DNA from 4 places in the Shinella oryzae genome. Region 2 is predicted to be linked to each of the others. Evidence: predicted binding sites of a transcription regulator. Region 2 holds the regulator's gene; each other region holds the start of a gene.
What was found. The regulator LexA, encoded in region 2, represses DNA repair genes until DNA is damaged. The targets are predictions, from matches to a motif close to TGTTCNNNNTGTGTTCNG.

Region 1 (7,564 bases), 1.3 Mb from region 2:
AGCCGACGGGCAGTTCTTCCGTGGCACTTCCCGAATCCGGGTTGTTGACGGTCAGCGTCAGCTGCCCTTCGGCCAACGCCAGCTTCACGGCGCGGCCGCGTTCCGACGAGATGGTGGAGACGCGGTCGACGGCCTGCGCGAAGGACTGGCAGTCGATCTTCAGTTCCTTGTCGTTGTTGGTCGGGATCACGCGCTGGTAATCCGGGAACGTGCCGTCGATCAGCTTGGAGGTCAGCACGATCGAGCCGATGGTGAAGCGGATCTTCGCATCCGACACCTCGACGGTGACCACGAGCTCGGGATTGTCCACGAGCTTCTGCAACTCGCCGACCGTTTTGCGCGGGATGATGATGCCGGGCATGCCCTCGGAGCCCGAGGGCGCTTCCACGTCGGCGCGCGCGAGGCGGTGGCCGTCGGTGGCGACGGCGCGCAGCTTCAGCTGGCCGCCGCTCTCGATGGTGTGGATGAAGATGCCGTTGAGGTAATAGCGGGTTTCCTCCGTCGAGATCGCAAACTGCGTGCGATCGATCAGCATCTTGAGGTCCGTCGCCTTGAGGCGGAACGTGTGCGAGAAGCTGCCGGCGGTGAGATCGGGGAAATCGGACTGCGGCAGGCACTGCAGCGAGAATTTCGAGCGGCCCGACGTGACCGACATGGACGAGCCGTCGGCATTGGTGGCGAGTGCCACTTCCGAACCGTCGGAAAGCTTGCGCACGATATCGTAGAGCAGGTGGGCCGGAACGGTCGTGGCGCCGGCCTGGTCGACCTGCGCGGGCGTCGCCTCGGTGATCTCGAGGTCGAGGTCCGTCGCCTTCATGTCGAGGCTGGCGCCGTCGCAGCGCAGCAGAACGTTCGAGAGGATCGGGATCGTGTTGCGCCGCTCGACCACGCGATGAACGTGGTTCAACGACTTCAGGAGATTGGACCGCTCGAGAGTAATGCGCATGAACTGTACCGCTTTCGACCGCTGGCACGCCGGAAACCGGCGCGGCATTGCCTTGAAATTCCGGCCAGGCCGGAAAGATGGGACGGGCAAAATGGCAGAATTTCGCGACGGATTGCAAGTGCTAACGGTGCGCGACACGCGATAGTCAACCGTCGTCTCTTGCGAGCGTGCCGGTGCTCGACCATAAGGGGTGGAATGCACGGCCGTTCACGCGGCCGGAAAGGCGTGGGATCGATGCGGGACGAAAGCGTGGCAAGCGGGATGGGCGAAGGCGGCAGGACGTTCCGCCTGCACAATGCCGTGGTGCCCGCCCGGCCGCTGGAGCCGGCGCTCTATCTCGTGGCGACCCCCATCGGCAACCTCTCCGACATCACGCTTCGCGCGCTCGAAACGCTGGCCGGCGCCGATGTGCTGGCCTGCGAGGACACGCGCGTCACCCGCGTGCTGCTCGACCGCTACGGCATCGTCAACCGGCCCTACGCCTATCATGAATACAATGCCGACGAGGTGGGCCCGCGCCTGATCGCGGCGCTCGATGCGGGCAAATCCGTCGCGCTGGTGTCGGATGCCGGCACGCCGCTCGTCTCCGACCCCGGCTATCGCCTCGCATTGCTCGCCATCGAGGCTGGTCACCGTGTCGTGCCCATTCCCGGCGCTTCGGCGCCGCTGGCCGCCCTTGTCGGTGCGGGTCTTCCGAACGATGCCTTCTTCTTCGCAGGGTTCCTGCCATCGAAGGACAAGGCCCGGCGCGACCGGCTGGCCGAGCTTGCCGGCGTTCCCGCCACGCTTCTCTTCTTCGAATCGCCCCATCGCATCGCCGCCACGCTGGTGTCCGCGGCCGATGTGCTGGGTGAAAGCCGGCCGGCCTGCGTCTGCCGCGAACTGACCAAGACCTTCGAGGAATTCCGCCGCGGCACGCTGGGCGAGCTTGCCGCGCATTATGCCGAGGCCGGCGCGGTTAAGGGCGAAATCGTGCTGGTCATCGGCCCGCCGGGCGAGGCGGCCGCACCCGGGGCGGAAGACGTCGACCGCCTGCTTGCGCAGCTCGTCCGGGACATGCCGGCCGGCAAGGCGGCGACCGAGGCGGCCCGCCAGACCGGCCTGCCGCGGCGCGATCTCTACCAGCGCCTTCTCGACCTGAAGGACGGCGATGCGCGATAGGCCGGCGGATCCGACCCGGCTCAAGGCCTTCCGCCGCGGGCACGTCTCGGAATATCTCGCCGCGCTCTATCTTCTCGCCAAGGGCTATCGCATCCGGGCCATCCGCTACCGCACCAAGGCCGGCGAGATCGACATCATCGCCCGGCGCGGCGATCTGGTGGTCTGCGTGGAGGTGAAGGCGCGCCGCGATGTCGACAGCGCCGTCTTCGCGGTGACCGGCACGGCCCAGCGTCGCATCCGCGCTGCGAGCGAGATCTGGCTGTCCCGCCAGCCCGACGCCCACCGTCTTTCCCTGCGCTACGACATCGTCGCGGTGCGGCCATGGCGGCTTCCAAGGCATTTCGTGGATGCGTTCTGAACAGAAAGAGACGGGAAGTTTATCCAGGCGACACCACCGCGGATTTCGCCTCCGGCCGGCGTTGTCTTCGCGCCCGCGGCGTCCTAAATGTGTGCGGCATTCCTGAGGGGACCTTTCATGGCTAAGATCAAGAACGTCGCGGTCCAGATGGACCATGTGTCGACCATCAGCATCGCCGGCGATTCCACCTTCGCCATGAGCCTCGAGGCGCAGGCCCGCGGCTACAGGCTCTTCCACTACACGCCCGACCGGCTGAGCCTGCGTGACGGCAAGGTCTATGCGAGCGTCGAGCCGATGGAGCTGCGCGACATCAAGGGCGACCACTATACGCTTGGCGAGGCCGAGCGCGTCGATCTCTCGACCATGGACGTGGTTCTTCTGCGCCAGGATCCGCCCTTCGACATGTCCTACATCACCTCCACGCATCTGCTCGAGCGGATCCATCCGAAGACGCTCGTCGTCAACGACCCGGCCTGGGTGCGCAATTCGCCGGAGAAGATCTTCGTCACCGAATTCGCCGACCTGATGCCGAAGACCCTCATCACCCGCGATCCCGCCGAGATCCGCCGCTTCCGCGACGAGATGGGCGACATGATCCTCAAGCCGCTCTATGGCAATGGCGGCGCCGGTGTCTTCCATTCGACCAAGGATGACCGCAACCTGTCGTCGCTGCTCGAAATGTTCGGCCAGATGTTCCGCGAGCCCTTCATCGCCCAGCAATACCTGCCCGATGTCCGCAAGGGCGACAAGCGCATCATCCTTGTCGATGGCGAACCGGTGGGTGCGATCAACCGCGTGCCGGCCGAGCATGATGCGCGCTCCAACATGCATGCCGGCGGCCGCCCGGAGCCGACGGAACTGACGGCGCGCGAAAGGGAAATCTGCGCCCGCATCGGGCCTGCGCTGCGCGAGCGCGGCTTCCTGCTCGTGGGTATCGACGTCATCGGCGACTACATGACGGAGATCAATGTCACCTCGCCGACGGGGTTGCGCGAGGTGAAGAAGTTCGGCGGCGCGGACATAGCGGCCCTGCTGTGGGACGCCATCGAAAGCAAGCGCTGACGCCGGCGGCGGGGCCCGCGGTTCGCCGCCGCACCGCCTTTGTTCCGCCGATACAACCGCCCGCAACCGGCGCGCGGATAATTCTCGCTCAAGTTCTATAATTGTTCTTGTTTCATTCCGCATTCCATGCCAGATTTGCAGTTGCAACCCTGGGGCGGGTTGATGGTCCGTTTTCGGCTGGAGCGAGCGGGGGCAGTCATGGTGGCGCGTGTCGGGACAATAGCGTTTCAGGGCATCGAGGGCGTGCCTGTCGATGTGCAGGTGATGGTCGCGCCCGGCAAGGTGGGCATGCAGATCGTCGGCCTCGCCGACAAGGCGGTCGCCGAAAGCCGCGAGCGGGTGCAGGCCGCTCTGCACGCCTCCGGCCTCTCGCTGCCGCCCAAGCGGGTCACGATCAACCTCGCCCCGGCCGACCTGCCCAAGGAGGGCAGCCACTACGACCTCGCCATTGCGCTTGGTCTGATGACGGCGCTGGGGGCGGTGCCGGGCGATGCGCTGGAGGATTATCTCGTCATCGGCGAACTCAATCTCGACGGCACGATCGCGCCGGTTGCCGGCGCGCTTCCGGCGGCCATGGCGGCCAATGCGCTGGGCAAGGGGCTGATCTGCCCGGCGGAAAACGGCGCGGAAGCCGCCTGGGCCGGCGGCGGTCTCGATATCCTGGCGCCCCGCAGCCTGATCGCGCTTGCCAATCATTTCAAGGGCAGCCAGGTCCTGTCGCGCCCGGCGCCGGCCATTCGCGCCGCGGCCGCCGGCCTGCCCGATCTTGCCGATATCCGCGGGCAGGAAAGCGCCAAGCGCGCGCTGGAAGTGGCGGCGGCAGGCAACCACAATCTGCTGATGGTCGGGCCGCCCGGCTCGGGCAAGTCCATGCTTGCCGCGCGCCTGGCCGCCATCCTGCCGCCGCTCTCGCCGGCGGAACTGCTCGACGTCTCGATGATCCATTCCATCGCCGGCCAGCTTTCCGGAGGGCGCCTTTCGGATCGGCGCCCGTTCCGCACACCGCATCATTCCGCCACCATGGCGGCCCTTGTGGGCGGCGGATCGCGGGCAAGGCCCGGCGAGGTGTCGCTCGCGCATAACGGCGTGCTGTTCCTTGACGAGCTGCCGGAATTCTCGCCGCAGGCGCTCGATGCCTTGCGCCAGCCGCTCGAGACGGGCGAATGCATCATCGCGCGGGCCAACCACCGCGTCAGCTATCCCGCAGCCTTCCAGCTCGTCGCGGCGATGAATCCCTGCCGCTGCGGCATGGCGGGCGAGCCGGGACGCAGCTGCGCGCGCGGGCCGCGCTGCATGAGCGAGTACCAAGCCCGCGTCTCCGGCCCGTTCATGGACCGCATCGATATCCGCATCGACGTGCCCGCGGTTTCGGCAAGCGATCTCATCCGCCCCGTGGCCACCGAGCCGAGCGAAGCGGTCGCCCGGCGCGTCGCGGCCGCGCGCGCCCTGCAGGTCGACCGGTTCGCCCGTCTGGGCATGCCCCGGGTGACCAGCAACGCCCGCGCCTCCACCGCCCTCGTCGAACGCATGGCCGAGCCCGATCCGGCGGGCCTCCAACTGTTGCGCGACGCGGCGGAGAAGATGCGGTTTTCCGCGCGGGGCTATCATCGTGTTCTCAAGGTCGCGCGCACGCTGGCCGATCTCGACGAAACCCCGATCGTCGGACGGATCCATCTGGCGGAAGCCATTTCCTATCGCATCGTGGGGGAGCGGATGGTTGCGGCCTAGAGCAATTCCAGCCGAAGCGAAGTCGCTTCGGCGTCGGACAATGCGGTAAAAACAGGAATCTAGAGCATTTCCGGTGAACCGGAGTTCACCGGAAATGCTCTAGCGCCGGGCCCGCGACTGGCGGCGTGAACGGGAGGATGGCGCGCGGTATCGAGCGGGTCATGCGGCGTGCCGTGTCGTCACGGCTGCCCCTTGAAGACGGCCTCGATCCGGTGCCCGTCCGGGTCGATGACGAAGGCGGCATAAGTGTCCGGGCCATATTGCGCCCGAAGCCCCGGTGCGCCGTTGTCGGTGCCGCCGGCCGCCAGTGCGGCCGCGTGGAGACGGTCCACGGCCGCGCGGTTCGACGCGGCGAAGGCGATGTGGAAGCCCGGCCCGGGAGGATGCGCAGCGACGCCAAGTTCCTTGATGGTGCGCTTGTCGCCGCCGCCCGCGAAACCGTAACCCACAGCCTGTCCGGGCTCGCCCGGCCGGATGTCGGACCAGACGCGTGCATAGCCGAGCGCCGCCATCGCGGCGTCGTAGAACACGACGGCCCGGTCCAGGCTGTGAACGCCGAGGGAAAGATGGTGGAGCATGTCGGAGCTTGCTCGTTGCGGAAGGCCCGCCGCGGTTCTGGCGCGGCGGGCCCATCCTCTGTCAGGCGAGGCCTTCGAAGAGCGCGGTCGAAAGATAACGTTCCGCGAAGGACGGGATGATGACGACGATCGTCTTGCCGGCATTTTCCGGGCGGCTGCCCACCTTGGCGGCGGCCGTAAGGGCCGCACCCGAGGAGATGCCGACCGGAACGCCTTCGAGGCGCGCCACTAGGCGCGCATTCTGGAAGGCCTCGTCATTGCTCACGGTCACGACCTCGTCGTAGACCGACTTGTCGAGGATCGCGGGGGCAAAGCCCGCGCCGATGCCCTGGATCTTGTGCGGGCCGGGATTGCCGCCTGACAGCACCGGGCTGTCGGCCGGCTCGACGGCGACGACCTTGAAGCCGGGCTTTTTGGCTTTCAGCACCTGGCCGACACCGGTGATCGTGCCGCCGGTGCCGATGCCGGACACGAGGATGTCGACGGCGCCGTCGGTGTCGTTCCAGATTTCCTCGGCCGTCGTCTTGCGGTGGATTTCCGGGTTGGCCGGGTTCTCGAACTGTTGCGGGATGACGGCGCCGGGAATGGTGCTCGCCAGTTCCTCGGCCATGGCGATCGCGCCCTTCATGCCCTTGGGCCCCTCGGTCAGCACGAGCTCGGCGCCGAGCAGGGCGAGCATCTTGCGGCGCTCGATCGACATGGTCTCGGGCATGGTGAGGATGAGCCGATAGCCCTTGGCGGCCGCCGCGAAGGCCAGCGCGATGCCGGTATTGCCCGATGTCGGCTCGACCAGCGTCGACTGGCCGGGCGTGATCTTGCCCTGCGCTTCCAGCGCTTCGATCATCGCCACGCCGATACGGTCCTTCACCGAGGCGATCGGGTTGAAGAATTCGAGCTTGCCGAGAAGATGGGCGACGACGCCATTTGCCTTGGCGAACTTGTCGAGCCGCACAAGGGGTGTGTCGCCGATCGTCTCGGTGATGGATGCATAGACGCGGCCGCGGCCGGGTTTGCGGGTGTCGCTCATCGGGTACCTCCTGGTTCTCGTTGACGGGAATGTAGGAGGGAATGGGCCTTTAGACGAGTCCGGATTTCGCGGCAAAAGCGCCGGTTGTGGAATAATCGGGTCGTTCCGCGGCGAAAGCCCGCTCCCGTCAGGCCGCCCTCGTCGCGATATAGGCGGCCGTCCCGGCAAGAACGCTCGCGGCGACGCGGTTCAGCCTTTGCAGGGCCTTGGGCTGCCTGAGAAGCAGCCGGGCGCGCGAGGCGAGCGCAATATAGGGAATGAGCACTGCGAGGAGCACGATGAAGGTCGCGGCCAGCAGCAGGCCGTAGTCCGCAAGGCCGACGGCGTTGAGGTCGACGAGCGTCGGCACGAGCGCCACGTAGAACAGCATCGTCTTGGGATTGCCGAGCGTCACGAGCAGGCCGGAAAGGAAGGCCGCGCCGATGCTCGTGGTGCGGCGGGCCTCGATATCCTGCGGCAGGAGCCCGGTGGTCCACAGCTTCCAGGCGATATAGCCGAGATAGAGCGCACCGGCGATCTTGATGACCATGAAGGCCGTGGTGAAGGTCTGCGCGATGAAGGCGAGGCCGAGGATGACGGCCGTCAGATAGACCATGTCGCCGAGGATGAGCCCGAGCCCCATGAAGAAGGTCGGCCGGAAACCGGAGCCGAGCGCGCGGGCCACGATGGCCGTGATGCCGGGGCCGGGAATGATGGCGGCGATG
Region 2 (7,564 bases):
GGAGACGGTGGAGGCGCTCCGCCAGGCCGGGCTCGCCCATGTCCTGGCCATTTCCGGTCTCAACATGGTGCTCGCGGCCGGCACGTTCCTTGTCGGCGCGCGCATGCTGATGGCGCTCATACCGGGCTTTGCCGAACGATTTCCCACGCGCAAGATCGCGGCGGGCGGTGCACTCCTCATGGTCACGCTTTACATTCTCGTGTCGGGCGGCGCGATCTCGGCCGTCCGGTCATGGATCATGATCTGCGTGATGCTGATCGCCGTGCTCTTCGGCCGCTCCGCCATCAGTATGCGCAATGTGGCGCTGTCGGCCATCATCATCCTCGCCGTCACGCCTTCCGCCATCACCAATCCCGGCTTCCAGATGTCCTACGCCGCAACGCTCGGCCTCGTCGCCGGTTATGCGGCGTGGCGCGAGCGGCCCGTGCGCAAGGAGGGCAAAGGCGGCGCGTTGCGCTTGACCGGCGGCGTGGCCGGGCGCTTCTTCGGCGGACTTCTGCTGTCGTCGGCGATCGGAAGCCTGTCGACGCTGATCTACTCCATCGGCCACTTTCACCGCGTGCCGGCCTACGGGCTTGCCGGCAACCTGCTGGCCATGCCGGCGATCAGCGCGATCGTCATGCCCTTTGGCCTCATCGCCGTCCTGCTCATGCCCTTCGGGCTGGATGCCGTTCCCTTTGCCATCATGGGCAAGGGCATCGAATGGATGATCGCGCTGGCGTCGTGGGTTTCGAGCTGGAAGGGCGGGGATATCGTCACCGGTAAAATTCCCATGTCCGCCTTCCTGCTGATCGGTGTCGGCGGGGGGCTGCTCTGTATCCTGCGCACGCGGCTGCGGCATGCCGGGACGGTCTTCATTGTCGCCGGTGCGCTGGTGGCCCTTTGGCCGTCCACGCGCGGGAAACCGGAACTGCTCATCTCCGAAGACGGGCGTCTGGTTGCGATCCTGCGCGGCGATGCGGTTGCCACGAACCGCGCCAAGCCGCCGGGTTTCATCTACGACCAATGGCGTCGCGCGATGCGGCTCGGCGACCTGACCAAGCCGGAACTGCGAAAGACCGCCGACCTGCTGCTGGCGGAGACGGCGACGGAGAAAGCCGCTGCCGGGACCGACAGGAAACGACCGCGCCGCAAGGCGGACAGGACGAAGGCGAAGGACGCGATGACGGAGGCTATCGCGGCAGCGCGACAGGCGCATACCTTCGTCTGCGAGGCGAAGGCCTTCTGCGCTGCCGTTTCGCCGAGCAGCTGGACGATCGTCACCCTTGAGGATACGGCCTTTCTGGGCACGGCCTGCGACACGGCTGATCTCGTCGTCGTACCCTTCGCCCTGCGGCTCGACAGCTGCCGCTCGGGTGCGAGGCTTGTGACCGCACGTCATCTGCGCCGAACGGGCGCTTTGGAAATCACGCCGCCGATCGACGATCCCACCGCAAGCCTCGCCGGCGCGACCGACATGCCGGCCGTGGAAACCTTGGCGCGCGCCTGGTCAAGGCATCGCACCTATGACTGGCGCAGCGACACTTTCGAAACGGCAGCCGCAACGCCGCCGGCAGAGACTGAGACCAAGGAGGTCGATCGCTCGCCTCTTCAATTGCCATGAAGTCAGCCGAGCGGCCAAGCTTCCCGATTTGCAGCGATCGTAGAAAAAGCCACCTGACCGCACGCTATCGCTAACGGCAGAGCACCGGGCGAAGCGAGGGGAGACCTTAGCCGCCAAGCTCCATCATACCCGAGCTGCGGTCCTGAACTGACAAGACGCTCACCACGCGCTATAATGCTTGTCCAATGCGTCTCAATGATACCGGCGGATAAGCCCCACGAGCTTGCCCTGGATCTTGACCCGGTCGGGCCCGAAGATCCGGGTCTCGTAGGCCGGGTTCGCGGCTTCAAGCGCGATGGACGCGCCCTTGCGGCGGAAGCGCTTCAGCGTCGCCTCTTCGTCGTCGACGAGAGCAACGATGATTTCACCGGGATTGGCGGTGCTGGCGTTGCGGATGATGACCGTGTCGCCATCGAGAATGCCGGCCTCGATCATCGAATCGCCCTTCACCTCGAGCGCATAGTGATCGCCGTTGCCGATCATTTCGGCCGGGACGGTGATCTCGTGCGTGTTGTTCTGGATGGCGGAGATCGGAACGCCGGCGGCGATACGGCCCATGACCGGAACGGAAACAGACGACGACATGGTCGGCTGTGGCGCCACGGGCTTGGATGGCGTCACGGCGGGGGGCTGCTTGCCGAGGCTGCCTTCGATGACCGACGGCGAAAATCCGCGGCGCGGCTGGAGGCTTGGCGAATAGGCCTCCGGAAGCTTGATCACCTCGAGCGCGCGGGCCCGATTCGGCAGGCGGCGGATGAAGCCTCGTTCTTCAAGCGCCGTGATGAGGCGGTGGATGCCCGACTTCGAGGCGAGATCCAAGGCATCCTTCATCTCGTCGAAGGACGGAGGAATGCCGGATTCCTTCATACGCTCGTGAATGAACAGGAGCAGTTCCTGTTGTTTGCGCGTCAGCATGGCCTCTCCAACGAGAATCGTGAAACAAATCCAGAACAGACACTATCCGTTCCACATGTGTTCCGCAAGGGCCTGCGCGCACAATAATACCATTCAGGCCGCCGGTTCCCTGAGAACGAGGACGTCGCAGAGCGCGCCGGGCTCCTCTGCCGGTGCATGCGGCGGGCGGATCAGCAACCCTTCGGATTCGGCGAAGATCTTCATCATCGACGAATCCTGCTTGTCGAAAGGCGTGACGAGGAGACCGCCGTCCGGGCCGCGCACGAGTCGCGCACGAATGTAATCCTGCCGGCGGTCGTTCTGCTTGAGCGGCACGGCGGCGGCGGCCGGGCGCACCCGGTTCATCGCGGGCAGGCGCGCGAGTTTGCGGACCAGCGGTTCCAGATAGAGATAGGAGCAGACAAGGCTGGAGACGGGATTGCCGGGCAGGCCGATCACCTGGATATCGCCGAGGCGGCCGACCATCAGCGGCTTGCCAGGACGCATGGCGATGCGCCAGAAATCGAGTGCCATGCCGGCCTCGCCGAGCACGGGCTGAACGAGATCGAAATCGCCGACGGATGCGCCGCCGAGCGTCACCAACACGTCGATGTCCATTTCCAGCGCCCGGCGCACGGCATCCAATATGGTCTGCTTGTCGTCTCTCACGATGCCCAGATCGATCACCTCTGCGCCGGCTTCGCGCGCGATGGCCGCGACGCCGAAGCTGTTGGAGGCGATGATCTGGCTTGCACCGGGCGTCTCTCCCGGCGGCACGAGTTCGTCGCCCGTCGCAAGGATCGCGACCCGCGGGCGCGAATAGACGGGCAGGTCCGGGTGGTTCATGGCCGCCGCAACGGTCAGCCGGCCGGCATCCAGCACCTGGCCGGCCTTCAGCACAACCTCGCCGTCGGTGAAATCCTGCCCCCGCGGGCGGATATGGCGGCCCTTGGGCGTGAGGAACGTCGTGCGGATGCGGCCGTCTTCCAGAAGCTCGGTGTCTTCCTGAAGGATGACCGTATCGGCGAAGGCCGGCAGCGGCGCACCGGTGAAGATACGAACCGCTTCCCCCGGGCCCGCCGTGCCGTCGAAAGCGTGGCCGGCGGAGGACAGGCCGGCGACCCTGAGCACCGATCCGACCTCCGCGATGTCGGCGTGGCGGACGGCATAACCGTCCATCGCCGAATTGTCGAAAGGCGGCTGAGTGAGGCGGGCGGCGACATCGTCGGCCAGCACGCGTCCAGCGGCGTCGTGGAGCGGGACGCTTTCCGTCCGCCTCACCGGCTTGGCCGCGGACAGCAGGCGGTTGAGGGCGTCGGCAACGAGAAGAAGGGACATCAGCCGTCCCTGCGCTTGTAGTCGCCGGAACGGCCGCCGGATTTTTCGACGAGGCGAATGCCGCCGATTTCCATCTCGCGGTCGACCGCCTTTGCCATGTCGTAGATGGTCAGGCACGCGACGCTGACGGCGGTCAGCGCCTCCATCTCCACGCCGGTGCGGCCGGTGAGCTTGGCCATGGCCTCGATGCGCAGCCCGGGCAGGGCGTGGTCCTCGCGGATTTCCACGGAAACCTTGCTGAGCATCAGCGGGTGGCAGAGCGGAATGAGGCTGGACGTCTGCTTGGCGGCCATGATGCCTGCGAGGCGCGCCGTGCCGATGACGTCGCCCTTCTTCGCATCGCCCTTGAGAATGAGGTCGAGCGTGGCGGGCAGCATGCGTACGAAACCTTCCGCCACGGCTATCCGCACCGTTTCCGCCTTGTCGCCGACATCGACCATATGGGCTTCGCCGGCGGCATCGATATGGGTGAGCGTGCGGGCGTCGTCGCCCATCATTCCGCCGCCAGCATGTCGGCGGAGCCGGTCAGCAGGTCGCGCGTCGCCGCCGTCACGTCATCCTTGCGCATCAGGCTTTCGCCGACGAGGAAGGTGGAGATGCCGACCTTGGCGAGGCGCTGGCAATCGGCATGGGTAAACACGCCGCTCTCGCCCACGAGCAGCCGGTCCTCCGGCACCATGCCGGCGAGCTTTTCAGAAACGGCGAGATCGACCGCGAAGGTGCGCAGGTTGCGGTTGTTGATGCCGACAAGCTTGGATTTCAGCTTGAGCGCGCGCTCCATTTCCGCTTCGTCATGCACCTCGATCAGGACATCCATGCCGAGCGAAAAGGCGGAGTCTTCCAGCATCTTCGCCGTGTCGTCGTCGAGAGAGGCCATGATGAGCAGGATGCAGTCGGCACCCCAGGCGCGCGCTTCCAGCATCTGGTAGCTGTCGAACATGAAGTCCTTGCGCAGTGCCGGCAGTGCGCAGGCGTTGCGTGCGGCCGTCAAAAATTCCGGCGCGCCCTGAAAACTCGGCGCGTCGGTCAGCACGGAAAGGCAGGCCGCACCGCCGGCCTCATAGGCCCTGGCAAGCGCCGGCGGATCGAAATCCGGGCGGATGAGGCCCTTGGAAGGGCTGGCCTTCTTGATTTCCGCAATCAGGCCGAACCGGCCTTGTGCCTTCTTGTCCTTCAGGCTGGCAAAGAAACCGCGCGGCGGTTCCTGGTCGTGGATGCGGGCGCGAAGCTCCGCCGGTGCCACACGCGCCTTGGCGGCGGCAATTTCGTCCAGCTTGTAGGCTTCGATCTTCTTCAGGATATCGGTCATGAGCAATCCTAACCCGTCGCGGCTTCGTTGGAAACCGTGACGAGTCGTTCCAGGGCGGCGCGTGCGCGGCCACTTTCGAGCGATTCGGTGGCGAGTGTCATGCCATCCGCCAGGGTCTCGGCCTTGCCGGCGACGACGAGCGAGGCCGCGGCATTGGCGAGCGATATGTCACGATAGGGCATGTGCGCGCCGCCGAGCACGGAGAGCAGGGCCGCGGCATTGTGCGCGCCATCACCGCCGCGCAGATCGTCGAGCGTCACCTGCGGCAGCCCGAAATCGGCCGGCGTCAGTTCGAACGTACGGATCTTGCCGCCTTCCAGGGCCGCGACCTGGGTGGTGCCCGTCGTCGTGATCTCATCCAGCCCTTCGCCGTGCACGACCCACAGGCTTTCCGAACCGAGATCGCGCATGACTTCGGCCAGCGGCAGCAGCCACTGGGGAGAGAAGACGCCGAGCAACTGGCGCTTCACGCCGCCGGGATTGGAAAGCGGGCCGAGCAAGTTGAAGATCGTGCGCGTTCCCAGTTCGACGCGGGAGGGGCCGACATGCTTCATCGCCGGATGATGCAGCTGGGCGAACATGAAGCCGAGGCCGGCATCGTGCACGCAGCGCGCAATATCCGCCGGACCGATATCGAGCTTTACGCCGAGGCAGGAGAGGGCGTCCGCCGTGCCCGACTTAGAGCTGAGCGCGCGGTTGCCGTGCTTGGCGACAGGCACGCCGGCGCCCGCCACGATGATCGCCGCAAGCGTCGAGATGTTGTAGGTGCCGGCGCCATCGCCGCCCGTGCCGACGATGTCGATCGCATCGGCCGGCACGTCCACCGGCAGCATGCGCGCCCGCATCGAACCGACCGCGCCATAGATTTCGTCCACGGTCTCGCCACGCACGCGCAGCGCCATGAGGAAACCGCCGATCTGCGATGGCGTGGCCGCGCCCGACATGATGATCTCGAACGCGCCGCGCGCTTCCTCCCGGTCAAGGGAGGCGCCGGCGGCGACCTTGGCGATATAGGGTTTCAGGTCGGACATGCGGCTGCGTCTCCCTCAGCGCGTGATGCTCTGTTCGGCGAGCGTCCGATTGATAGAGACGCCATAGGAGGTCTGCAGCGCGCTGACCATCTGGTCGAGGATATCGTCGCCGCTGACCCGGGCAACGGCCGCGATCTGCTGCGCGTCATCGGACAGCGCGTCGGTGGTGGCGTCGGTATTGACCTCGGTCACCTTCAGAAGGATCTGGCCTTCACCGTCGACGCCGGGCGTGTTGGCGACGTGGCCGACCGGGCCGCCGAAAGCAGCGGCAACGGCCGGCGGGCTCAGGACGGCATCCTGCGCGCCGCGATGCAGACCCGCCTTCGTCTCGACGACCATGCCGAGTTCGGCCGCGATCGCGGCGAGATCGCCGCCCTTGCGCACGCGCTCGGCCAGTTCCTCGGCCTTCTTGCCAAGCGCCTGGCGCTGCTGTTCTGCCGTCCAGTCGGCGACGACGCGGTCGCGGACCTCGTCCAGCGTGCGGTCGCGCTCCGGCACGATATCGAGCACTTCGAACCAGGCGTAGCCTTCGCGGCCGATATTGACCGGCGACGTCTCCATGCCGACATCGGTCTTGAAGACCTCGCCGATCAGCGCCGCCTTTTCCGGAATGCCGGTGATCTCTTCGCCCTTGTCGTCATTGCCCTGCGCATCGGCGGCCTCGACCGTTACGGCCTTGAGGTTGTTCTTGGCAGCGGCTTCCGCCAGCGTCATGCCATCGGCACGGCTGTCCTCGATGCGGTCGTGCACGGCGAGGATGCCCTGGGCCGCCTCGTTGAGTGCAAGCTCGTTGCGCAGGTCTTCCTTGACCTCGTCGAAGCTCTTGACGGTTTCCGGGCGGATATTCGTGACGCGCAGGATGATCGGGCCGAACGTGCCGTCGATGACAGGCGTCGTGCCGCCATCGGCGGTCACCGCAAAGGCGGGCGCGGCAAGCTTCTGGTCAGGTACGTTCGCTTCCGTGAAGTCGCCGAGCAGCACGTCTGCGGCTGTCTTGCCTTCTTCGGAGATGAGGGCGTCGAAGGTCGTGCCGGCTGCCAGCTTGGCGGCGGCAGCGTCGGCCGCTGCACGGTCGGCGAAGCTCAGCTGTTCTATGGTGCGCGTCGCAGGGGTGCGATACTTGGCGACGTTCTTGTCGTAATCGGCCTTCACCGCTTCATCGGTAATGGCCGCCGTGTCCACGATGTCCTTCGGCTCGAGCGAGACGTAGACGAATTTGCGGTATTCAGGCGCGCGGTATTTTGCCTTGTTCTCTTCGAACCATGGCGCCAGCACGTCGTCGCCCGGCGCCTTGACCGGATCGATATTGGCGTTGGTCAGGATGAGATAATCGATCGAGCGGGCCTCGCCGCGGTACTGGCGCAGCGCTTCGAGAAGCGTTTCAGGCGC
Region 3 (7,564 bases), 370 kb from region 2:
GATGAACTTGGCGCCGATGATGTCGAGCGCGCAGGTTTCCGAGGCGAAGATCGGCTTGCCGTCGAGTTCGCCCATGACCAGCGGGCGGATACCCGTGGGGTCGCGTGCGGCGATCAGCTTCGTGCGGGTGATGCCGAGCATCGAGTAGCCGCCTTCCATCTGGCGGATCGCGTCGATGAAACGGTCGGTCGTGTTGGTGTAACGCGAGCGGGCGATGAGGTGGAGAACGACTTCGGTGTCCGAGGTCGACTGACAGATGGCGCCACCGGCAATGAGCTGGCGGCGCAGCGTCAGGCCGTTGGTGAAGTTGCCGTTATGGGCGACGGCGATGCCGCCGACTTCCAGTTCCGCAAACAGCGGCTGCACGTTGCGCAGCGCCACTTCCCCCGTCGTGGAGTAGCGCGTGTGGCCGATCGCCATGTTGCCGGGCAGCTTCGCCAGCGTCACCGGATTGGTGTAATGGTCGCCGACGAGGCCCATATGCTTTTCGGTGTGGAACTGCGTGCCGTCGAAGGAGACGATACCCGCCGCCTCCTGGCCGCGATGCTGGAGCGCATGCAGGCCGAGTGCGGTCAGCGTTGCGGCATCGGGATGGCCCAGAATGCCGAAAACGCCGCACTCCTCGTGAAGCGTATCGCCGTCGAGATCGTCGTCGTGGCGGCCGGGGAAGAGGAAATCGCTCATTGCTGCAAGCCTTTGCTCGGAACCTGGGAGGTTGCACGGGGGTCTTCACCACTCCGGCCATGCCCCATATGGGTATGGCCTAAAGCATTTGCCACCGAGGCCCGGGAGCATCAGTGGCGGTTCTTTCATCCTAACAAAAAAACGGGGAGCCTGCCTTCGTCAATTTTCGCGAGTGGCGGCTCCCCTGACTGTCTTATCCGTTCGTCGCGGGCGTCTCTTCGGCAGGCGCCTGGTTGGTCCCGCCGGCCGCACCGTCCGGATCCTCCGTGGCGCCGTCGGTCTGCTTGCCGCGCAGGCGGTCGATGATCGTCGCGTCGGCATCTTCCGGCAGCAGCGCGATGAGACGCGAACCGAGATTGTCGAGCAGCGGCTTGGATTTGGCGGTGGTGACCCAGGACGGCTGCTGCTGCGGCGCCACCAGCCAGTTGAAGAACAGCATGGCGACGACGACGAGCAGGATGCCGCGTGCGGCCCCGAACAGGAAGCCGAGGGTGCGGTCGAGCGCGCCGATGCGGCTGTCGATGATGAAGTCGGCGATGCGCATGGTGATGAAGGAGATCACGATGAGCGCGACGAGGAAGACGGCGGCGGCGGAGCCGACCATGGCGACCGTGTCGCTCGTCGTATAGTCCTTCGCATAGGGCAGAAGGACGGGATAGAGGAAATAGGCGGCAGCCGCGGCACCGACCCAGCTTGCGACGGAAAGAACCTCGCGCGAGAAGCCGCGCACCATCGCCAGCACGGCGGAGAACAGCGCAACGCCGATGACGATACCGTCGAGAATTGTGATGGGCATGTTCGTCCTACTCCAAACCCGAAATGTCGCCAGGCCCGCCCCGTGCGAAGCGCACGTTAGCGGAAGGCGTCTTCGCCGTCCCGGTTCGGCACGCTTCAAACCCGTGTTTCCCACAGGGCATTGACCCGCTGCCGAAGGCCGTCAGACGTCCTCGTCTTCCCGCTTGAGGGCACTCTTCGATCCGGCGATGCGCGCCACCAGGTCCGGCAGGCCTTCGATCTCGCTCCAGCGGCTGCCGGTGCCCTTGGGCAGTTCGGCTGAACCCGCGGGCAGCAGGGCCTGCGAAAACCCCAGTTTTTCCGCCTCCTTGAGGCGCTGGGCGGTGTGCGCAACCGGACGAATGGCGCCCGACAGGCTGACTTCGCCGAAATAGACGCAATCGGCGGGAAGGGCAAGACCGGCAAGCGAGGAAACCAGCGCCGAGGCCACCGCAAGGTCCGCCGCCGGCTCCGAGATGCGGTAGCCGCCCGCCACATTGAGGTAAACGTCGTGTTGGCCGAGCCGCACGCCGCAATGGGCCTCCAGCACGGCGAGGATCATCGAAAGGCGCGCCGAATCCCAGCCGACGACGGCGCGGCGCGGCGTGCCGAGCGATGTGGGCGCCACCAGCGCCTGCACTTCCACCAGCACGGGCCGCGTGCCCTCCATGCCCGCGAAGACCACCGCGCCCGGCGCCTTCTCGTTGCGCTCGCCGAGGAAGAGTTCGGACGGATTGGAAACCTCGCGCAGGCCCTTGTCGGACATTTCGAACACGCCGATCTCGTCCGTCGGGCCGAAGCGGTTCTTCACGGTGCGCAGGATGCGGTAATGGTGCCCGCGGTCGCCCTCGAAATAGAGCACGGCATCGACCATGTGTTCCACGACGCGCGGTCCCGCGATCTGTCCTTCCTTGGTGACATGGCCGACCAGCACCATGGCCGCGCCCGTCTGCTTGGCGAAGCGGATCATGGCCTGCACACCGGTGCGCACCTGCGTCACCGTGCCGGGCGCGGCCTCCGCCGTGTCGCTCCACAGCGTCTGGATCGAATCGATGATGACGAGGTCCGGGCGCTTGCCTTCGCCGATGGTGGCCAGGATGTCCTCGACATTGGTCTCGGCAGCGAGCAGCACGTCGGTCTGGTGTGCTTGGAGGCGCTGCGCACGCAGCCTGACCTGCGCCACGGCCTCTTCGCCCGAGACATAGATGATGCGGTGGCCATGGCGGGAGAGGGCGGCGGCGGCCTGCATCAGCAGCGTCGACTTGCCGATGCCGGGATCGCCGCCGATCAGCACGGCCGAGCCGCGCACGAAGCCGCCGCCCGTGGCACGGTCGAGTTCGGCGATGCCGGTATGGATGCGCGGCGCTTCCTCGATCTCGCCGGAGAGCGCCGTCAGCGCAACGGGGCGGCCCTTCTTCGGCACCTTGCCGGGCCCCGAGCCGATGCCGCCCATCGGGTCTTCCTCGACCACGGTGTTCCACTCGCCGCAGCCCTCGCATTTTCCCACCCAGCGGGAATGCACGGTGCCGCAGTTCTGGCAGACGAATTGAGTGCGGCCTTTCGCCATCAGGACTTCTTCTCCGGTATCAGTTGCCCATGGCAATAGCACAAAACGGGAACAAGTCCAGTTCGCGGGTGAGCACCGAGTGCGCCGTCGTGGGAGGGCGACCTACTTCTTTACGGCCTCGTAACGCCGTTCGTAGCGGTTGCCCAGGCTGGTGAGAAGTTCGTAGTCGACGGTGCCGGCGGCGCGCGCCACATCCTCGATCGGCATGGTCCTGCCGAAGAGTTCGATGAAGTCGCCCGGCCGCACGCTTCCCGCGGGCATGTCCGTCACGTCGAAATGCGTGAGGTCCATGGTCACGCGGCCGATGACCGGCACGGTGCGGCCATGCAGCATGCCGCTCGGGCCGGCAAGGCCGGTCCGGCGCAGCGGTATGCCGGCGCTGGAAAGGCTGCGCATATAGCCGTCCGCATAGCCGATGGCGGCAATGGCGACGCGCGTATCGCGGGCGCAGACCACGGCGGCGCCGTAGCCGACGCTTTCGCCGGCCTTCACGTCGCGCACCTGGAGAATGCGCGCCTCCGCCGTGACGACCGGTTTCATAGGGTTCGGCACGCCATTGACCGCGGCCCCGCCATATAGCGCGATGCCGGGGCGGGTGAGGGTGAAGTGATAGTCCTCGCCGAGGAAGATGCCGGCGGAATTGGCAAGCGTCGCGTCGATATCGCCGAAGGCGGAAACGACGCTGCGGAAGCGCTGGAGCTGCTGTCGGTTGAGCGCGTGGGACGGCTCGTCGGCGCAGGCGAGGTGGCTCAAGAGCATGATCGGCGAGAAGCTCGCGGGACGCGCGATGTCCTCGGCCAGCGCCAGCGCATCCTCCACCCTCAGTCCCAGACGGCTCATGCCGGTATCGACATGCAGCACGCAGGGAATGTCCCCGCCGTCGGCGATCGCCGACATGAACACGACCAGCTGCTCCTCGGAGACGATGACCGGCACGAGGTCGAATTCGAAGAACAGCCGCTCGGCGCCCGCCCACATGCCCGAAAGCACATAGATGCGCGCATCGGGCAGCGCAGTGCGGACCGCCGCCCCTTCGGCCGGTGTGGCGACGAAGAAATCGCGCGCGCCGGCCTGGTGGAACGTTTTGGCGGCTGGCTCCAGCCCGATGCCGTAGGCGTCGGCCTTCAGCACGGCGGCGGTGCGCGCGGCGCCCGAGCGGCGGGCCATGGCGCGCCAGTTGTCGGCCAGCGCGGAAAGGTCGATCGTCAGGCGGGCATGATCCTCGCCTGCGACAGGAAGCGTGGGGCGGCCGGAAGCTGGATGTTTGCTCATCGTGTGGAAATACAGCCTGTGGACTGTGGCGGCAATACGGTCGCAGCCCGCATTGCGGCGGCCCGGTGCCGGCCCTATGGTGCGGCGCGAACAGGAGCGACCATGGCGCGCGTAAAACCATCGTTCATTGCCGCTGCGACGGTACTCCTGGCCCTGCCGGCCGTTGCGCAGGACGCCCCGACGGAAGCGGATATCCGCGACGCTCACGCGACGCTGCTCGGGCTTGCCCGAGACGACGGCAAGCCGCAGGAGGACGACAGCGCCGCGCTCTATTACTCCATCGTCGAAAACCCCGACGCGCCGCGCCTTGTCACCCGGCTGGAGGTGGGCGGCGTCCCGTGCCGCGCCCGCTTCATGTCCGCGCTGCAGTTTCCCGGCCAGTGGGCGACCGTGACATTCGGCATGGTGGACCTGCGCCGCGTCACCTCCGTCCGCGCCTATGCCTCGGCCGACGACATGATCGCCGGCGTCAAGCCGGTGCCGGTCGATTCGGACAAGGCGGTGCAAATCGTTCTCACCGGCAAGGACCTGCACTGTGCCACGCGCATATCGCTTTCGGGCGAAACCGCTTCTGACATGGTCTGTGCCGACCGGCTGGACCTGACCTTGACGGATGCACGGGAAAAGGAACGCGCCCGCAAGGCACTCTCCATCGTTGCCGGCATCTGCAAGGCGCCGGCCTTTTCGAAGCAGTAGGCGAACGAAAAAAGGCCGGGCAGGGCCCGGCCGTTCTAGCAAAGAGCGATGGCTTGAACCGGTCCTCAGTGCTCGTACTGGGTAAAGGACGGGTCGGCGAGGTCGGTGAAGCGGGTGTATTCCGACTGGAAGGCGAGCTTCACGGTGCCGGTCGGTCCGTGACGCTGCTTGGCGATGATGACGTCGGCCGTACCCTTCACGGCCTCGAACTTCATCTTCCATTCCTCGTATTTCGGATCGAACTCGTCGCGCGGCTCGAGGTTCTTCACATAGTATTCCTCGCGGAACACGAAGAGCACCACGTCCGCGTCCTGCTCGATGGAGCCCGATTCGCGAAGGTCCGAAAGCTGCGGGCGCTTGTCCTCGCGGCTTTCCACCTGACGGGAAAGCTGGGAAAGCGCGATGATCGGCACGTTCAGTTCCTTGCCCAGCGCCTTGAGGCCCGTGGTGATCTGGGTGATTTCCTGCACGCGGTTGTCGCTCGACTTGCCCGAGCCGGTCATGAGCTGGATATAGTCCACCACGAGGCAATCGAGGCCGCGCTGGCGCTTGAGGCGTCGCGCGCGCGCCGAAAGCTGCGCGATGGAGATACCACCGGTCTGGTCGATATAGAGCGGCACCTTCTGCATCATCTGGCTGCAGGCGACGAGCTTTTCGAAATCGGCCTCGGAAATGTCACCGCGGCGGATCTTCGAGGAAGACACTTCCGTCTGCTCGGAAATGATACGGGTCGCCAGCTGCTCGGACGACATTTCGAGCGAGTAGAAGCCCACGACGCCGCCGTTGCGCGCCTTGAAGGAGCCGTCCGCCTGCACTTCGGGCTCGTAGGACGCCGCGATGTTGTAGGCGATGTTGGTGGCAAGCGAGGTCTTGCCCATGCCGGGACGTCCCGCAAGCACGATAAGGTCCGAACGCTGCAGGCCGCCCATGCGGGCATCGAGCGAATGGATGCCGGTGGAGATGCCCGACAGCGACCCGTCGCGTTCGAACGCCTGCCCGGCCATGTCGATGGCCTGCGCGACGGCATCGTTGAACGACTGGAAGCCGCCATCGTAGCGGCCGGTCTCGGCGAGTTCGAACAGGCGGCGTTCGGCGTCTTCGATCTGCGTCTGCGGCGGCATGTCGAGCGGCGCGTCATAGGCGATGTTGACCATGTCCTCGCCGATATTGATCAGCGAGCGGCGCAGCGCGAGGTCGTAGATCGCCCGGCCATAGTCTTCCGCGTTGATGATCGTCACGGCCTCGGCCGCCAGGCGGGCGAGATATTGCGGGATCGTCAGGTCGCCGACGCGTCCGTCCGTCGGCAGGTGCGTCTTGAGCGTGATCGTCGTGGCGATCTTGCCCATGCGGATCGTATCGCCGGCAAGCTCGTAGATCTTGCGGTGCAGCGGCTCGTGGAAATGGATCGGCTTCAGGAAGTCCGAGACGCGGTAATAGGCATCGTTGTTGACGAGAATGGCGCCCAGCAGCGCCTGTTCGGCCTCGACGTTGTTCGGCGCCTCGCGATGGTGAAGCTCCGCATTGTCGTGACCGGCCTGGCTGAGCTTGCGCACGGCATCATTCATCGTCCCGAATCTCCCCGTCCTCTTTTGCGAAGGTCGATGGTTTGGGTCATGTACCGGCGGGGGTCAAGCGCATCCGACTCACACCGGTGGTTAAGCCCGGTCTTAGACTTTTCCACAGGCAGGCCCGCCACAGCAAGCCCGGATTCCTGCGGGGGGCCCTGGCTTTCGATTGACTCGCAGTGCGAATCCCCGCGCGCGTCCCACCGAAGCGCGAAGGCTTCGGCGGGAGACAATGCGCAAAAAACAGAGCGTGGAGCGTCCCCGGTGAACGCGTGTCCACCGGAGATTTTTTAAAGCGCGGCTTCCTGCGGAAACTGCCGCGGGCCGCGCTGCTCGCCCTTGGGATTGCCCTCATGCGCTTTCAGGCAATCCTCGCCGCGGCCGATATAGTCGCGGGTCAGCGGGATCGCTTCCTGGTCATGCGCGAGCTGGAGCTGGAAGACGACGAGGTTCTGCCAGCGGAAGGCGCTCTCGGACGCTGCGAGATAGAACTCCCAGATCCGGCAGAACTTCTCGTCGTAGAGCGCCTTGGCCTCGTCGCGCCGGGCCATGAAGCGTTCGCGCCAGTGGCGCAGCGTCTCGGCATAATGCAGCCGCAGGATTTCCACGTCCGTCACCGCAAGCCCGCTTTTTTCCACGGCCTGCATCACTTCCGACAGGGCAGGGATATAGCCGCCGGGGAAGATGTATTTTTCGATGAAGGGGTTGTTGGCCGTCGGCCGGTCGGTGCGGCCGATCGTGTGTAGGAGCATCACGCCGTCACGCTTCAGAAGGGCCGCGCTCTTCTTGAAGAAGGTGAGGTAGTTCGGCCGTCCGACATGCTCGAACATGCCCACCGAGACGATGCGGTCGAACGGGCCTTCCGTATTGCGGTAGTCCTGTAGCAGGAACGTCACCTCGTCGGCCAGCCCCGCCTCGCTCGCCCGCTTTACCGAAAGCGCATGCTGCTCGTCGGAGAGGGTGACACCCGTGACCTTCGCGCCGAGCTGGCGGGCAAGGTAGAGCG
Region 4 (7,564 bases), 600 kb from region 2:
TATGTGATTAACCCGCTACTTGCAAGAGCCAATCCACAGGAACCTGTCCCGCGCAAACCCGCCCCGCCGTTGATCATCGCAGGACTGGCGGCAAGCCGCTGGGATACCGATCTTCCCATTATCGGCGGCAAAGAAAAACCCCGGAGAACCGGGGTTTTTCGAACGCGTCGGTAGCAGGCTCAGCGCGTCAGGCGCTTGTAGGCCTGGCTGCCCGGATTGAGGGCATCGGGGCCGAGGCGGCGGACCTTGTCCTGCTCGTAGTCCTCGAAGTTGCCTTCGAACCACTCGACATGGCCATCCCCTTCGAAGGCGAGGATATGCGTCGCGAGGCGGTCGAGGAACATGCGGTCGTGGCTGATGATGATCGCGCAGCCGGCGAAGCTTTCGAGCGCGCTTTCGAGCGCACCCAGCGTTTCCGTATCCAGGTCGTTGGTCGGTTCGTCGAGCAGCAGCACGTTGCCGCCGGCCTTCAGCATCTTGGCGAGGTGCACGCGGTTGCGCTGGCCGCCCGAGAGATTGCCGACCTTCTGCTGCTGGTCGCCGCCCTTGAAGTTGAAGGCGCCGCAATAGGCACGGCTGTTCATGTCGAACTTGCCGAGCTTGATGACTTCCGCCCCGCCGGAGATTTCCTCCCAGACGGTCTTGTTCGGGTCGAGCGTGTCGCGGCTCTGATCGACATAGCCGAGATGGACGGTGTCGCCGATGCGGATGGACCCGGCATCCGGCTGCTCCTGGCCGGTGATCATCTTGAACAGCGTCGACTTGCCCGCGCCGTTCGGCCCGATGATGCCGACGATGCCGCCCGGCGGCAGCTTGATCGACAGGTCGTTGATCAGCGTGCGGCCTTCGAAGCCCTTCTTGATGCCTTCCAGTTCGACGACGACGTTGCCGAGGCGCTCGGAGACCGGAATGATGATCTGCGCGTCGCCGGGCCGGATGTTCTCGGCGGCATCGACCAGCTGCTCATAGGCCTTGATACGGGCCTTGGACTTGGCCTGGCGGGCCTTCGGGCTGGAGGCGATCCACTCCTGTTCGCGCGACAGTGCCTTCTGGCGACCGGCTTCTTCACGCGACTCCTGCTGCATGCGCTTGGCCTTGGCCTGCAGGTAGGCGGAATAGTTGCCTTCGTAGGGAATGCCGCGGCCGCGGTCGAGCTCGAGGATCCAGCCCGTGACGTTGTCGAGGAAGTAGCGGTCGTGGGTGATCATCATCACGGCGCCGGGATAGTCGCGCAGGTGCTTTTCCAGCCACGCGATGGTTTCGGCGTCGAGGTGGTTGGTCGGTTCGTCGAGCAGGAGCAGGTCCGGCTGCGACAGAAGCAGGCGGCAGAGCGCGATGCGGCGGCGTTCACCACCCGAAAGCACCGTGACATCGGCATCCTTCGGCGGGCAGCGCAGGGCCTCCATCGCCATCTCGACCTGCTGCTCCAGGTCCCAGAGGTTCTGGCTGTCGATGATGTCCTGAAGCTTGGCGCCCTCGTCCGCCGTCTCGTCGGAATAGTTCATCATCAGTTCGTTGTAGCGGTCGAGAACAGCCTGCTTGTCGGCCACGCCCTCCATCACGTTTTCGAAGGCGGTCTTGGCAGGGTCGAGCTGCGGCTCCTGCTCGAGGTAACCGACGGTCGCGCCCTCGGCGAGCCAAGCTTCACCGGTATATTCCTTGTCCTTGCCGGCGATGATGCGCAGAACGGTCGACTTACCCGCACCGTTGGGACCGAGGATACCGATCTTGGCATCCGGGTAGAAGGACAGGTTGACGTTCTCGAGTATCTTCTTGGCGCCGTAGGCCTTGTTGAGCCCCGACATGTGATAGATGAATTGACGTGCCATGCAAACGCGCTCCGGGTCGGACAAATTTGCCCGCTATGTAGGCGAATTATCCGCCCGCGGCAATCTCTTGAAGCCAGCGCATACAGGCCCATGCGAGCGGCCGGCGTCTATTGCAGGGCCGCCCGGTCGGCCGTCGGCGCGCCCGTCCAACCCTCCGTGCACCGCGACGTCGTGGGCTTGGCGTCTGCGATCAGCATTGGAAGCGCCCCCTCGCCGGCAGCAATGCCGATGGTCAGGCCGGTGACCACGGTGCGGTTGCCGGTCTTGCGGCAGGTCAGGCGCACACGTTCGCCGGCGCCTGAGCCGAAGGCGGCATCGAAGGCCTTGCGCACCTCCGCCAGCGTGACCGTGCCGCCGGCCTTGCCGGCAAAGACCGTCAGCACCGGCGATGCGTTGAGCTGGTCGAGCAGATCCAGCGAACGGGCATAATAGGCTTCCGCCGACGCCGCGACGCAGCTGCCGCTTTTCAGCCAAAGCCTGCGGTCGAAACCGGATCGCACGGCCGGCATGGCGGCCATGAGGCGGTCCCTGGTCGCCGATGCGAGCGTGACCTCGGGCAGATCGGTCCATGTCCCCTTTTTCGCCTTCTGCGCGAGCCCGGTCTCGACGCCGCAATAGCTCTTGCGCGGCTGGAAACGGCCGACCAGCGAGAAACGTTGCACCGCTCCAGTGGAAGCCGAAAACCCGATGCAGCCCTTGCTCTTCGGCCGCGCCGCGCAATAGCCGGCCTGCCAGCCGACGGACAAGACCTCACGCGTGCCGCCCTTCGCGGGCGCGGATTGCGCCCATGCGGCGGCCGGTGCGAAAACCATGAGGCAGGCGATGAACAGGGATAATGCGGCCTGAACAGGCAAGGCGACGATCGTCTTCATGACGGGCTCCCTTGATGAGAACAAAACAAGATCATATGCAACCAAAAATCATGAAAATGCAACCCCAGAGAATGAAAATCGCGATAAACGCGAGCATTGGCGAAAATACACGTCGCATCCCATTGTCTTTCCTGCGCAAATCACGTTGACCTCTAGGCAAACGGGAGGAATGGCCGTGTTTTCCGAAGTCCAGACGCTCAACAGCCCGAGCGGCGCGACGCTTGCGCTGCGCCATGCGCCGGCGCGCGGTAAGCCGCGCGGCATCCTGCTCCTGAGCCATGGCCTTGCCGAACACAGCGCCCGCTATGGCGCCTTTTCGGCGCGCATGGCGGACGAGGCATTCCATGTCTATGCGCACGATCATCGCGGCCACGGCCATACGACGGCGCGGGATGCACCGCGCGGCCAGTTCGCGCCGAAGAACGGCGTCGACCGCGTGCTGGAGGATATGCGCGCGGTCCGCGACCTGGCCATCGGCCGGCATCCGGGCCTGCCCGTCGTGCTGTTCGGCCATTCCATGGGCGGCCTTCTTGCGCTCGCCTATGCCGAGGCCCGTCCCGGCGATATCGATGCGCTGGCCGTGTGGAATTCCAACCTGGAGCCGGGACTGGCCGGGCGGGTCGCGCAGGTCGTGCTGGCCGCGGAGCGCATGCTGAAGGGGTCCGATGTGCCGAGCGGCATCCTGCCCCGCCTCACCTTCGGCGCCTGGGGCAAGCGCATCGCCGGCGCGCGCACGCCCTTCGACTGGCTGTCGCACGATGCCGCCGCGGTGGATGCCTATATCGCCGATCCGCTGTGCGGCTTCGATGTGAATGTCTCGATGTGGCTCGACATTTTCGCCGTCACCTTCGCCGATGCCTCCGCCGAAGGGCTCGGCCGCCTGCCGAAATCCCTGCCGATCCACCTGGTCGGCGGCGGCGAGGATCCAGCGACGGAGAACGGCAGGGCGACGCGCGCCTTCGCAGCGCGGCTGGAAAAATCGCGGCTTGAGGACGTGACGACAACAGTCTATCCCGGCATGCGCCACGAGACGCTGAACGAGATCCCGCCTTTGCGCGACCCGGCCGTGGACGCCTTTTCCGGCTGGTGCCGGCGCGTGGCGGAAACGAAACGCCGGAGCCCCGAAGCCGCATGAGCACGTCTGCCGTAACGCCGTTGCGCAACGAGGTCAGCCTCGGGCTCTTCCTCATGGTTCTCTCGGTGCTGGTGTCCCCTGTCATCGATATCTTCGCCAAGCTCGCCGTCACCGCCGTGCCGGCCACCGAGATCACCTTCGTGCGCCTGCTCTTCCAGATGGTGGTGCTGGCACCGATTTGCCTGATGCGCGGCACGCTGCTGGATGTGACCTGGCGCAAGATGGGCCTGCATGCGGCCCGCGGCCTGCTCATGGCGATCACCATGATCAGCTTCGTCACGGCGCTCGCCGTCATGGAGGTGGCGGATGCCATCGCCATCTTCTTCGTCGAGCCGATCATCCTGACGATCCTCGGCTCGATCGTGCTGAAGGAGACCATCGGCTGGCGGCGCTACACGGCCTGCGCCGTCGGCTTCTTCGGCTCGCTGCTCGTCATCCGGCCCAGCCTGCAGGAGGTGGGTCTCATCGCGCTGATGCCTGTCGTCGCGGCGTTCTCGCTGGCCCTTTTCTTTCTGCTGACACGGCTGGTTGCCCAGAAGGAGGATCCCTGGTCCATGCAGTTCTATGCCGGCTTCTGGGGTGCGCTGTTCGCCGGCCTGCTGCTCGCCGTCGGCAACAGCCTCGGCATCGGCATGCTGACCCCGGTCATGCCGGACTTGGAGAACACGCTTTACATTGCCGGCGCCGCCATCGCCGCCACCATTGCCGGCGTGCTCGGGGTCTATGCCTACCGCTCCGCGCCGGCCTCGACACTCGCGCCGCTGCAATATCTGGAAATCGTCTCGGCGACGGTGCTCGGCTGGTGGGTGTTCGATCATCTGCCTGATGCCGTCAAATGGCTCGGCATCGCCATCATCATCGGCTCGGGCCTCTATGTCATCTGGCGCGAGCGGCAGGTCGGCAAGACCGCCACCATCCCGCCGGTCAACACGCCGATCTGACGAAAGCGAAATGCGGCGCGCGCGGCAGGCATCAAGTCAGTCTGAGCCGTCATCACCTGCCATGTCCCCGCCGCTATGCGGCCCGCGGGCTTTTTGTTATCCAGGGGAAAACAGGCGAAAAGCCCGATGGGTGCATGCATGCGGCCATCGCGGAGGAGTGCACCATGGACAAGTCGAACCTGCCGCTTGCCGGCATCAGGGTCATCGAACTGGCACGGGTCCTTGCCGGCCCCTGGGCCGGGCAGATGCTGGCCGATCTGGGCGCCGATGTCATCAAGATCGAGAACCCGGATGGCGGCGACGATACCCGCGCCTGGGGCCCGCCCTTCGTGATGGGCAAGGACGGCGAAAACCTCTCGGCCGCCTATTACCATTCCACCAACCGCGGCAAGCGTTCCATCGCCGTCGACCTGAAGACCGAGCAAGGCCGCGACACCGTCCACCGCCTCATCGCCACGGCGGATGTGGTGATCGAAAACTTCAAGGTGGGCGGCCTCGTGAAATACGGGCTCGACCATGCGAGCCTCGCCAAACGGCACCCGAAGCTCATCTACTGCTCGATCACCGGCTTCGGGCAGGACGGCCCCTATGCCGCACGCGCCGGCTACGACTATATCGTGCAGGGCATGTCGGGCTTCATGTCCGTCACCGGCGCGCCGGACGGCGAGCCGATGAAGGCGGGCGTCGCCATCGCCGATATCTTCACCGGCATCTATGCCGTCACCGCAATCCAGGCCGCCCTCATCCACGTCATGAAGACGGGCAAGGGCCAGCACATCGACATGGCGCTGCTCGACGTGCAATCCGCCGTGATGGCGAACCAGAACATGAATTTCCTGGCCTCCGGCACGGCGCCGACGCGTCTCGGCAACGCCCATCCCAATATCTCGCCTTACGAGGTCGTGCCGGCATCGGATGGCCATGTCATTCTGGCCGTGGGCAATGACGGGCAGTTCCGCAAGCTCTGCGGCATCCTGAAGCTCGAAGGCATGGCGGACGACGCGCGCTTCGCCACCAACCGCGCGCGTGTCGCAAACCGCGACGAGGTGCGCCGCCGTGTCACTGCCGCGACGGCGGCCATCGCCAAGGCCGAGCTCCTGGCTGCCTGCGAACGGGACGGCGTGCCGGCCGGGCCGATCAATTCGATTGCCGAGACCTTCGACGATCCGCAGGTCAAGGCGCGCGGCCTGCGCGTCGACCTGCCGGATGCGGATGGCAACGTCATTCCCGGCGTGCGCACGCCCATCGTCTTTTCCGGCACGCCGCTCGTCTACGACAGGCCGAGCCCGCGGCTCGGCGAGCACACCGAAGCCGTGATGGCCGAACTCGCAACGCTCGAAACGGGAAAGAAAAACGCATGAAGACCGGTGGCCAGCTGATCGTCGATGCCCTCGTCGCCAATGGCGTCAAACGCGTTGCCTGTGTTCCGGGCGAAAGCTATCTCGCCGTGCTCGATGCGCTGCACGATACCGATATCGACGTGCTCGTCTGCCGCCAGGAAGGCGGTGCGGCGATGATGGCCGATTGCTGGGGCCGGCTTACCGGCGAGCCCGGCATCTGCATGGTCACGCGCGGCCCGGGCGCCACCAATGCCTCTGCCGGCCTGCATATCGCCCGGCAGGATTCCATCCCGATGATCCTGTTCATCGGCCAGGTGCAGCGCGACGCGCGCGAAAGAGAGGCCTTTCAGGAGGTGGAATACCGCCGCGCCTTCACCGAGGTGGCGAAATGGGTGGCCGAGATCGATGACGCCCGCCGCATCCCGGAATTCGTGACCCGCGCCTTCGCCGTCGCGACCTCCGGGCGCCCCGGTCCCGTCGTGCTCGCCCTGCCGGAGGACATGCTGAGGGACGCGGTCGAGGCCGTGGACGCGAAGGCCTATAGGCCGGTCGAAGCCCATCCCGGCCCAAAACAGATGGCCGAACTCGCCGCCCTGCTCGAAAAAGCCGAACGCCCGCTCGTCATTCTCGGCGGCACGCGCTGGTCGCAGGAGAGCGTCGCTGATGTCACCGCCTTCGCCGAGCGCTGGTCCCTGCCGGTCTCCTGCTCGTTCCGCCGGCAGATGCTGTTCGATCACCTGCACCCGAACTATGCCGGCGATTCCGGCATCGGCATCAACCCGGCGCTGGGCAAGGAAATCCGCGAAGCCGATCTCGTCCTGCTTCTCGGCGGCCGCTATTCCGAAATGCCCTCGTCCACCTACAGCCTGCTGCAAAGCCCCTATCCGCAGCAGACGCTGGTGCATGTCTATCCCGATCCGTCCGAACTCGGCCGCGTCTATCGGCCGGACCTCGCCATCTGCGCCGCGCCCGACGATTTCGTCGCCGCGCTGGAGGGTCTCACCCCGAAAGCCGCCCCGCGCTGGGCAGCCCGCACCGCAACGATGCATGAGGCCTATCTGAAGTGGTCGACGCCGCCGACGACGGGCCCGGGCGACGTGCAGATGGGCCCGATCATGGCGTGGATCGAGGAAAACACGCCGGAGGACACCATCTTCACCAATGGCGCGGGCAACTACGCGACCTGGGTGCATCGGTTCCACCGCTTCCGCCGTTTCGCCACGCAGGCCGCGCCGACCTCCGGCTCGATGGGCTACGGCCTGCCGGCCGCCGTCGCCGCCAAGCGGCTCTTTCCCGAGCGCGAGGTCGTCTGCTTTGCCGGTGATGGCTGCTTCATGATGCACGGCCAGGAATTCGCGACCGCCGTGCGCTACGGCCTGCCGATCATCGCCGTCGTCGTCAACAACGGCATCTACGGCACGATCCGCATGCATCAGGAGCGGGAATA

Region 1: a site for LexA is predicted at 3,619-3,636, ahead of K6301_RS16115 (YifB family Mg chelatase-like AAA ATPase). Genes of this name have one in related genera too.
Region 3: a site for LexA is predicted at 3,062-3,079, ahead of radA (DNA repair protein RadA). Genes of this name have one in related genera too.
Region 4: a site for LexA is predicted at 2,718-2,735, ahead of K6301_RS09420 (ribonuclease T2 family protein). Genes of this name have one in related genera too.

What each region holds. Positions count from the first base shown of each region.
Region 1 is NZ_CP081987.1:3,302,293-3,309,856, forward strand. Features, by position in the region: gene dnaN (DNA polymerase III subunit beta) at 1-946, opposite strand, end outside; gene rsmI (16S rRNA (cytidine(1402)-2'-O)-methyltransferase) at 1,208-2,107, shown strand; gene K6301_RS16105 (YraN family protein) at 2,097-2,465, shown strand; gene gshB (glutathione synthase) at 2,583-3,527, shown strand; gene K6301_RS16115 (YifB family Mg chelatase-like AAA ATPase) at 3,726-5,255, shown strand; gene K6301_RS16120 (VOC family protein) at 5,435-5,833, opposite strand; gene cysK (cysteine synthase A) at 5,895-6,860, opposite strand; gene K6301_RS16130 (LysE family translocator) at 6,988-7,564, opposite strand, start outside.
Region 2 is NZ_CP081987.1:1,308,158-1,315,721, forward strand. Features, by position in the region: gene K6301_RS06550 (ComEC/Rec2 family competence protein) at 1-1,603, shown strand, start outside; gene lexA (transcriptional repressor LexA) at 1,796-2,518, opposite strand; gene K6301_RS06560 (molybdopterin molybdotransferase MoeA) at 2,612-3,835, opposite strand; gene moaC (cyclic pyranopterin monophosphate synthase MoaC) at 3,835-4,329, opposite strand; gene trpC (indole-3-glycerol phosphate synthase TrpC) at 4,329-5,144, opposite strand; gene trpD (anthranilate phosphoribosyltransferase) at 5,153-6,175, opposite strand; gene K6301_RS06580 (peptidylprolyl isomerase) at 6,191-7,564, opposite strand, start outside.
Region 3 is NZ_CP081987.1:942,457-950,020, forward strand. Features, by position in the region: gene purF (amidophosphoribosyltransferase) at 1-684, opposite strand, end outside; gene K6301_RS04640 (CvpA family protein) at 878-1,480, opposite strand; gene radA (DNA repair protein RadA) at 1,622-3,025, opposite strand; gene alr (alanine racemase) at 3,128-4,297, opposite strand; gene K6301_RS04655 (hypothetical protein) at 4,400-4,993, shown strand; gene K6301_RS04660 (replicative DNA helicase) at 5,059-6,558, opposite strand; gene K6301_RS04665 (cyclopropane fatty acid synthase) at 6,849-7,564, opposite strand, start outside.
Region 4 is NZ_CP081987.1:1,908,481-1,916,044, forward strand. Features, by position in the region: gene ettA (energy-dependent translational throttle protein EttA) at 180-1,829, opposite strand; gene K6301_RS09420 (ribonuclease T2 family protein) at 1,937-2,701, opposite strand; gene K6301_RS09425 (alpha/beta hydrolase) at 2,877-3,836, shown strand; gene K6301_RS09430 (DMT family transporter) at 3,833-4,777, shown strand; gene caiB (succinate--glutarate CoA-transferase) at 4,942-6,138, shown strand; gene K6301_RS09440 (thiamine pyrophosphate-binding protein) at 6,135-7,564, shown strand, end outside.